2 regions of the Desulfobacca acetoxidans DSM 11109 genome follow, and region 2 is predicted to be linked to the other one. Evidence: riboswitches for the same ligand, from Rfam matches in the RefSeq annotation. Region 2 holds a riboswitch; the other holds the start of a gene.
The links. A riboswitch is a leader RNA that binds a small molecule or an ion and turns the genes downstream of it on or off. The one in region 2 is predicted to bind cobalamin.
Positions count from the first base shown of each region.

Region 1: it holds a riboswitch for cobalamin, as region 2 does, so the genes downstream of both, cbiM (cobalt transporter CbiM) here and cbpA (modified peptide precursor CbpA) in region 2, are expected to answer to the same signal.

Region 1 covers NC_015388.1:2,495,172-2,500,004, forward strand. The annotation lists gene DESAC_RS11155 (cobyrinic acid a,c-diamide synthase CobB) at 1-56, opposite strand, end outside; gene DESAC_RS11160 (sirohydrochlorin cobaltochelatase) at 75-923, opposite strand; gene cbiM (cobalt transporter CbiM) at 971-1,576, opposite strand; cobalamin riboswitch at 1,828-2,012, opposite strand; gene DESAC_RS11170 (hypothetical protein) at 2,160-2,354, opposite strand; gene DESAC_RS11175 (cytochrome b6) at 2,400-3,818, opposite strand; gene DESAC_RS11180 (CHASE2 domain-containing protein) at 4,016-4,833, opposite strand, start outside.
Region 2 covers NC_015388.1:1,405,787-1,410,619, forward strand. The annotation lists gene DESAC_RS06055 (sulfite exporter TauE/SafE family protein) at 1-934, shown strand, start outside; gene DESAC_RS06060 (universal stress protein) at 921-1,763, shown strand; gene cbpB (peptide-modifying radical SAM enzyme CbpB) at 2,013-3,416, opposite strand; gene cbpA (modified peptide precursor CbpA) at 3,432-3,560, opposite strand; cobalamin riboswitch at 3,638-3,844, opposite strand; gene DESAC_RS06075 (GGDEF domain-containing protein) at 4,234-4,833, shown strand, end outside.

The DNA of each region.
Region 1 (4,833 bases), 1.1 Mb from region 2:
ACCAAACCTCTCATGATGAAAGGACACCTCCCCCAGGCGGGCTCTTTTTTCGGCAAAAGGTCTCCTTCGCAGCCCTAGCCATTTTCGCCCGAAACCCGAACAGAGCCAAGATTTTCTGGCTGCTGGTTTTTTAAAACTCTGGTCGCCAGGCTGTTTGATGCCGGGATGGCATCCAAAGCATCACGAATATGGCCGACAAAAACCCGGATGACTTCCTTTCTGAAGCCAATACCCTGAGCTTCCACGTTCACTTCTAGGCCGGCCCCCTCGAAGGCAGTTTTCCATGAGTCCTCTCCTTCGCACAGGTCTTCATAGAAATGCGCTCCGGCAACCAACATCAGCGGGATGAGCCTCACTTTCCGAAATTTTGCTGCGGTTACTGCTTCCAACACCTGTTTCAGAGATGGGTATCCCTCCACAACCCCGACATACAAGTCAGACCCATGAACCTCCCGCAGGATGCTTTCCAGGGTCGGATACGCGGCCCAAGATGGATGGTCCGTGCCATGACCCACCAGAACCGGGGCTTCTCCTTCGGATAGATTATTCTTAAAATCAAATGACTTAGCCAGTTGTCGGTAATCCTCATAAGAACTTAATAAAGGGAGTCCGATACTGGTGCGAATGGCTAGAGGTTTGACCTCTTCCAACAGACGATAGAACTCATGCCCGCAAAGCAGATGCATGGATTGAATCACTGCCCAGGTATGACCTTTATCGGATAAGGCCTGAAGGACTTCATGGGGATGCCTTACTTCAAATTTTCTCCGGTGCCTGAGACGGTCCAGGACCATACGGGAGGAAAAGGCCCACAAAATTTCGTGGCCGGGAAACTCCTCCCGGATAATCGTATCCACAAAGTCATAGGTCTTAAAGGCGTTCGTGGTGGTCCCAAAGGCCGTCAAAACGATGGGTGTCTGCATACTTTAGCTTCCTGAAAACCTAACTCAGTGATTCAAGACAAATATTTTTAGGCATATATTTTCTCTAGCATTTCCGGGCGGACTTTAACTAGATAAAAGAAGACAAACATGGTAAAGAGACCCTCGATAATCATTACCGGAATATGAGCCAGAACAACCAATCTGGCTACCGTAAGAAACCCCTCGCCGGTAAACATGAGGGACAGGGCGGTGAACAGGGCAGTCAATAACACGGTGCAAAACCCGCAGGCAAAAGACGCCACCACTGCCAGAGTCCCCTCCTGGCGCAGCACGTCCCGAAAGATATAAAAACAGAGAACTGCGGGAGCAGCGACGTTAAAGGTGTTCACCCCCAATACCGTAAACCCACCAAATTGAAAAAGCAAGACCTGCAAAAAGAGTCCTATGAGAACGGCCGGAAATGCCGCCCAACCCAGCAAGAGTCCCATAAGGCCGTTCAACAACAGATGCACACTGGACGGACCTATCGGCACATGGATAAGGGAAGCCACAAAAAAAGTGGCCGATAAGATACTCACCCGAGGAATGGCTTCATAGTCAACCTGTTTCAGGCCGATGGCAGTGCCCACCGCCGTCAAAGCGGCGCCCGCGCCCAACACCGCGGGACTAAGAACTCCTTCAGAAATATGCATGTTCTGCCCCCTCAGAATATTTTGGCGTTTGGCAATCAGCTTACGAGTGCTGATTGCCATTTAGAAATTAACCCCAAGCCAGGGAAATGGTTTACGCCAAAGTGCACCCACATGTGGACCCATATTGCCCCCCCCCGCAAAAAAAAATCCCTAAGTCCGTGTGGACTTAAGGATTAACCCAGCTTTTTCGTCCTTAATTTCCGGAGAGCGCTTGTCCAGAGCGGTCCGTTCCCGGGTTGGTGTCTTTCGCACCACCCAGATTCATCCGGGCAGGTCTTCTGGCTTCCGGATCGTCCTAATACCTACACCTTCCCATTTCCCTCAAAGGAAACAGTGGCCTTAGCAGGGTTCGTCCCCGGTTACAGCGGCGGGACCGCGACGGCTCTTCCGTCTTCCCTATTAAACCCGCATGGGTACCCAGATGCCATACTATAATCTGAGAGGTCCGATCCTGTCAACACATTTTCCCGAGTTACCGGCTCGGGAAATCAGGCCGGACAATTCGGAGATTTGATCAGAATTTAGTAATAGGGCAAAGGAGCAGTACGGCATGGAGCTCCTTTGCCCCGAACTATTATATTAATTACAGATCAACGATCATCTCGGCTTCATTGCCGCACTGGGTACATGCAATTGTACGTTTCACCTGCCCGGCTTCGGGTTTCCCTGAAGCTTCGGCCGGCTTGGTCCCCACGATGAACTCTTCGCACTTGATGGTCATTTCCGCCTCGTTGCCGCAATTTTTACAGGTGCAGACCATAGTCTTTTTTTCTTCCATGACATCCTCCTTTGCATCTTGAGTCGCAAGCCCTAATTCTGTTAATTAGAGGACTCGCAGGAAGGCCACGAGGTCTTTCTTCTCCTGGTCAGTCAAATTTAGACCTTGAACCAGATTGAAAAATTCCACGGTATCCTCCAGAGTCAACAGGCGGCCGTCGTGCAGATAAGGCGGCGAGTCTTTGATGCCCCGCAGGGGGAAGGTCTTAATGGGACCGTCCATGTTCGCCATGCGGCCGTTGATCATCTGCGGTTTGAAAAACCGCTCGGTCTTTAGGTTGTGCATCAGATTATCGGTATAGTAAGGCGGTTGGTGGCAGACGGCGCACTGTCCCTTGTTTAAGAAAATCTCCTGGCCGCGCAGCTCCGAATCGTTAGCCTTTTTCGGATCCAACTTGCCATAGATATTCAACTTGGGAGCAGGAGGAAAATCCAGAATTTCCTGAAACTCCGCCATACAGTGCACCTGATGTCCCCGGTCTAGGATATTGATTCCCTTCTTGGTCCCGATGACCGGATCGCCGTCAAAATATGCCGCCCGTTGCTCGAACTCGGTAAAATCCTCTACTGATTTCAGAGCCCGCTGGGAACCGAAAAGACGCTGAATATTCACCCCTCGCAAGGTTGGAATATCCAGACGGTGCCGGAACTCCTGGGGACGGATGTCCCCCACCAGGTGGGTGGCGCCATTAGCGTGGCCATTGGTGTGGCAATCAAAACAGGTAACCCCGCGGCTCGGCAGTTCGGAGCGCCGGTCTTCGGTCTGGTTGAACTGCTGTTGCGGGAACGGCGTTACGAGCAGACGCAACCCCTCCAGTTGCTTGGGATTGAGGATGCCGTTGAATAGCTCATAGTAGTTCATCAGGGTGATTACTTTCCCCTGGCTTACATCGCCCAGATCAGGGCGGGTGGTAAGATACATGGCGGGGGGAAATTCCGGCAGGAAGTGGTCCGGCAGGTCAAAATCCAGATCGAACCTGGTCAGATCACGGCCTTCCTGCTTTTTGATCTCGTCAATGTGATATTTAGCAAAAACCATCCCCCCTTCAGGATGATTCGGGTGGGGCAGCGGCAGAAACCCGGCCGGCCAGAGACCTTTTTCCTTGATTTCCTCAGGGGTCAGGGCGGCCAGCTTTTCCCAGGTTATACCGTCGGGCAGATTTACCCGAACGCCTTCCTGAACCGCCTTGCCCCGGCTCATGGTAACGTCTTTAGCGGCTTTATGGCTCAAATCATAACGCTTCTTGAGCAGATCCATCTGGCGGCTCATTATCTGGGGCTTCTCTTTCTTCATCCGTTCCATGGTGACGGCGAAATCTTCCTTAATTACTACCGGAGAATAACTGGAAGCCGGAGTGGCAGCCTTCTCCGCCTTTTCCTTGGTGACCGCCGTTCCAGCACCAAGGCCAAACATGAGCACAGCTAATACGGGAAGTCCCAGCACCCATCGATATCCATTCTTCATTGGCTCACCTCCTTGCTAATGTTGCCTAAGAAGAGCGATGCTTCACCCCCCCATACTACCCTCGGAAGCAGCGCCTATTCGGGTTGCTTTTAGGCATTACACCCGATATCCAGCCTATTGAAGTAGTATACCACATAGGATCACGTATCAAAACTTTTTATCAATAAATATTACTAATTGATAAATTATCTATTCCTTTACTTTTCCGTCAAGGTGGCGGTTCCATCCCAGTCTGGCGGCGGCGGCTGCTGTGCCAGTGATTGGGTCCTCTTCAACAATAATTGTGCCGGCCCATCGTCGGGAACTAGACGCAAACAATTGTGCCAATGGTCGGTTGCGGTGGTCCACTGTTGTTGCCGGAAAGCTGCCAGACCGGCCTGAAAAGTCTGTAGGAGTTCTGCCTCCACTCCCTGAGGTTGACCCTGGCCGCGAAGTTCAAAGATACTCACCGGAGCCTTTTTCCCCTTAACCCGTACCCGGTCCACCTCCCGCAGGATGAAGGAATCCTGCAGAAGGCGTTGGGTGGCTTCGCTGACCAGAATGGCGGTTCCATAGTATTTATTGAGGCCCTCCAAACGGGAGGCCAGGTTGACATTATCGCCGATAACGGTGTAATCGAAGAGGCGTTGCGATCCCATATTCCCCACTGTCATGGAGCCCGAGTTGATACCGATGCCAATTCTCAGTTCCGGCCAGCCCTGAGCCCGCCAGCCTTCCCAGAGGCCGCTTAAAGCCTCAACCATTTCTAATGCCGTCTGGCAGGCTTGGTCGGCATGCTTCGGTAAAGCTAAGGGCGCACCGTAGATGGCCATAATGGCATCACCGATATACTTATCCATGGTACCATTGTGTTTAAAAACGATTTCAGTCATCGGGTTCAGATAAGAATGCAATAGCGCCACCAGTTCTTCCGGTTCCATCCGCTCGGAGAGGGTGGTGAACCCCCGGATATCGGAGAACATCACCGTCATCTCCCGCTTTTCCCCGCCCAGGTGGAGTTTTTCCGGATGCTGCA
Region 2 (4,833 bases):
GATGAGCCTGGGGGTCGCCGGGCCGGTAGCGGTAGCCAGCAACATGTGCCATAAATTCCCCAAGGCCATGGTAGGCGCCTATAAACGCTGGAAGTATGGCCAGGTAGATATCAAAATGGGATTGATCATGGCCTCTTCGGCGTCCGTGGGGGTATATCTGGGTATCAAGGTTCAGGAAATGATTCTGGCGGCCTGGGGGCAGGCCGGCTCCAACCTGTACGTGAGCATTTCGTTTGTCGTCGTGCTCATTGTGGTAGGCGGGTATGTCTTCTGGGATGCCATGAAGAGTGATAGGTCGGAGAAGACCGAGTTGACGGTAACGCTGGCGCAAAAGCTCCAGAAAATTAACCTACCTCCCATGATCTACTTTAAAACCGCTGATGTAAATATCTCGTTATGGTTTGTGCTGCCCGTGGGTTTTGCCACCGGCGTGCTGGCTGCCACTATTGCCGTGGGGGGATTTATCGGCGTGCCCGGTATGATCTATGTGATCGGCGCCTCCTCTCTGATCTCTTCGGCTACCGAGCTGGTGGTTGCCTTTATCATGGGTTTCGGCGGAACTGTTAAGTGGGCGATTATGGGCATGGTGGATATCCGCCTGACCCTGATTATTCTGGCCGGCTCTCTTTTAGGAGTGCAGTTGGGCGCCATCGGCACTACCTATGTCAAAGAGCACATGATCAAAATCGTCATGGGAACAATTATGCTCATCGTGGCGGTAAGTCGTGGTCTGGCCATTCCCAAGTATCTCAAGCAACTCGGAGTGCTAAACTGGGATGACGGTCTCCTCACGATATTAAACTCGGCCAGCTTTATCTCTATGTGCATTGCTCTGCTCACCGGTGCAGTGATCATCATCGGGGCGATGGTAAAGGCCAAAAGGGCAGAGAGGCTGCATCTTACCGTAGGTAGCGAAAATTATGGCAAAATATAAGAAAATACTGGTGCCGGTTGATGGGGCTGCATCAAGTCTGCACGCCTTGCAGGAAACCTTCAAACTGACCCAAAACGGTATCTCGGTTATTTCGGTTGTGCCGCCCTATCATGGTGACCTGCGGTTTGCCGGGGTGGGTGAGATAGAGAAGCTCATGCGAGCCCCGTGTGACCAAGCCGCGTCCCTGGCCCTGGACCTGGCCGCCGAGGCGGGGGTAGAAATATCGGTAGCCTGTCCGGTGGGCGAGCCTCATGAGGTAATTGCCGACATCGCTGCCAGTGAAGACTTTGACCTGGTTGTTATGGGTTTACGCGAAGACCAGGGAATTATACGATTCTTTATGAGTGGCCCCACGGCCAAGGTTATCGGCTACAGCACAAAGGATGTGCTGGTTATTCCGGAACATGCGAGCCTGAACTGGAAAAAGATCTTGCTGGCCGTGGATGGTTCGGAAGCCAGCGTCAAGATCGTAGATCGCGCCCTGGACCTGGCGAAGTCATATAACAGCGAATTGCTGATCCTCTCAGCCCTGGACCTGCCATTTCAACTGTATGGCGACGTCAACCTCAAAGATAATCTAATGCGGGGCGTCAAAGGCTACCTTTCCGAAGTCAAGACCGAGGCCGAGGCCATGGGCATCGCCACCCGCGAATTCCTGCGGGTAAGCAAGGCCCCAAAAGCCATTGTGGACCTTGGCCGGGAAGAGCAGGTTAATCTTATAATCATGGGTTCCCACGGCCGGACGGGCCTCAAGCGCCTCTTCATGGGAAGCGTTACCGAGCAGGTGATGACCCAGGCGCCCTGTCCGCTGCTCATCGTCAAGACCTAAACCTCATTGTCGTTATATGAAAACAGTGGGCGGTGAGCGGTGGGCAGTGGGCCGAAAAGGCATTATTGTGAGCAGCCGCCACGGTTCTGTTTTCATGCTTCGTTGTGTTCCTTAGAACCTATTGCTATAGGGGCGAATCCTGTGTTCTGCTAAAGATGTGGGCGAACACAAGGTTCGCCCTGCTTTTTTAATTGGGGATTGGTATAAGTTGTTCTCCAATTGGAAACCCGGAGATTGGGATCGAATAGGTCAGATAGATGATATGGTGGGGAGAGCAAAACTCTGTTCGGTACCCTCCTTCCAGCCATCCCAAACATAGTTGTCTACTTGACCAGCGGCAATGACCCGGAAAGCGAACTTGGCCTGCTCCACATAAAATTCGCAGTATGGAGCCGGAGCATGCAGGGTTTGAGAGCACATATAAATCTCCGCAGGGCAGGGAGCACCGCAGAAATGGCGAATGGCGCAGCTTCGGCAGGGTTCGAAATCCTCCACCTTGCGGCTGGTCATGTCCTGGAAGGGGCGGGTTCTGAGGATGTCCTCCACCGGAGTGTTGAAGAGATTGCCCCCCCTAAATTCCGGGATGCCGATGAACTCGCTGCAGGGGAAGAGGTCACCTCTGGCTGACAGGGCAAAGAAACAGCGTCCGCCGCCGCAGGGAGAGATGTCGCACATCAGGCGGCGGGCCAACGGTGCTACGATGCCTATGAGGATATTGGCAAAATTGGCGATGACCAGTTTGCGGCCGGTGGCCTGAAACAGATCATGGCTCCGCTCTAGGGCGGCACTGAAGTGTCGGGCAAAGACTTGGTCATCCGGTTTGAGATCACGGCCTCCGGGTTGAGTGCAACGTACCGGATTGAGCATGGCCACCCTGACACCGGCGCCATGAAGAAATTCTACCATGTCTGTCAAACGGTCTACATTGGTTTGGGTGACGGTGCAGATGACACTGTAGTTTGGGTAATCTGCTAACCGGTCCAAGAGAGGAGCTACTACACCGTATACCCCGCGGCCCTGCCAGTTTTTCCGCGTTTGATCAGCAATATCCGCTACCGGAGCGTCCAGGGAGAGGCCCAGGCTGACCTGGTGCGCCTGGATAAAAGCTAATGCTGCATCGTCCAGCATAGTGCCATTGGTCTGGATGCCGAAGCGAAAGCGGTTGCCGTATCGTTCAATCCCGGCAAAAACCGCATCCCTGACCATCATCGGTTCGCTGCCATGAAATATAATCTGCGGCATGACACCCTCCGGCAGGGTACGGCCGAAGTAATCCGACAACATCTCTAATGCTTGGAGGAGCCGCAACGGCGGCATATCCATCCCGCCGAGCCGGATGTCGCTGGGGATATAACAGTAGGAGCAATTTAGGTTGCATCGTTCTGTAGGGTTAAAATAGACCGCCGAGGGGATCAGCTCAAAGCGCAGGGTTTGCATCTCCCGCTGAAAGTGTTCCTGGTGTTCCATGAATATCTGGGGTATGAAGTTGCCTAATAAGTATTCTCCAGCCTCGGCCCGGGGAACCAGGGTCCAGAAACCGGTATCCCCTTCGATGAGGACGGCGTAATCGGGATGACCGATATCCATCAGGGAAAAGCGGGGGCCCTGCCCCACATTGGCAGAGACCCCGGCAAGCGATGTTGCAGGTTTCAAGAGTGCATCCTTATCTTACTTCTTGTTGTCCAACAGAATGTAGTGGGATAGGCCAGTGTTGGTGCCATCGGATTTGCAGCTATAGCGGTAACCGATGGGGGCAAGTTTTTTGGAAGAATCTGGGGTAATGACCTTTTGTTGCATCTTCCATCCTCCTTAGGATTAAAATAAAAAAGGGAATCCCGTATGATACGGAACTCCCTTTACCATAAGCAGTTCACTAAATTGTGTCTGGAACAGCAGGTCTTCTGGCTTTCGGATTAACCGTTGAAGGCGCAACCTTCCCACCGCAGTGGCCTGCGGCAGTGGCCGGGATATTCCCTTCGCCCTCCTCGTCCCCGATTACAGCGGCGGGACCGCCACGGATTTACACCGTGTTCCGGGATGCTGACCAACATCTAATTCATACTTAATCCTCCCGCCTTTGTCAATGATAAACCGGCTTCGGTGTGCGATAAATATTTCTACAACCGGTTTGCCTTTGGCCTATCGCGCCCATCGTTTTCTATAATTGTGGAAAGGATTGTATCTCTGCTGATCGCATGATAAAAAATAATCGTTCGAAGGACTTTCATGCGCCTTGTTAAGGGGCTTATTTGGGCTGCTTGAGGTTCGCGCAACTTAAACCGTATCAGAAAAGAGGCTGCCCGCGTTATTTGTAAGATATTCAAATGTTCAAATAACTCTTTGATAGTCTCCACCCGGAAAGTCCTTTATTTTTGGAGTTATCCCTTGTAGGGGCAGGCTAATCCCGCTCCGACAAATATGATTTTCGTTTTTCTCTTTGTGCTGCAAGGGGCAGCAACGCAGTTTGCGGATGAACATTAATTATGAAACACGGCGTCAGATTTCGTACTTTGACCGGCAATCGTGGCAGGTGGAACCTCAGGACACCATGATCGGATTTGATGCCGCCGCGATCCTGTTCAGCGACCCCAACCAGAGAGATTATGTCTGGATATTAGTGAGTCTAGCGGTGATTCTCCTGGTATTGGGAGGATTATATTATTTTATTGCCAGACTTACCCGCAAGGTTGCCGCAGCCCAAGAGAAATTAGTGAAAATGGCCTCCGTGGATGATCTTACCAGGTTGCACAATCGCCGTTTCTTTTTTGAGCAATTCGGTCAGGAGGTGGAGCGGGCCAAACGCTACCGCCGTTCTCTGAGCTGTATTATGTTGGACATCGACCATTTCAAGGCCATCAATGACACGTATGGGCATCTCCTGGGTGATCAGTTGCTCATCGATATTGCCCAAATATTACACGATAACTGTCGTCTGAGTGATCTGGCCGCCCGTTACGGAGGCGATGAACTGATTGTTTTGCTGCCGGAAACCGAGGCGGCGGGGGCAATAGCTATCGCCGAAAGAATCCGAAAACTGGTGGCGCAGCATCAGATTGTAGGTGAAAAAGGA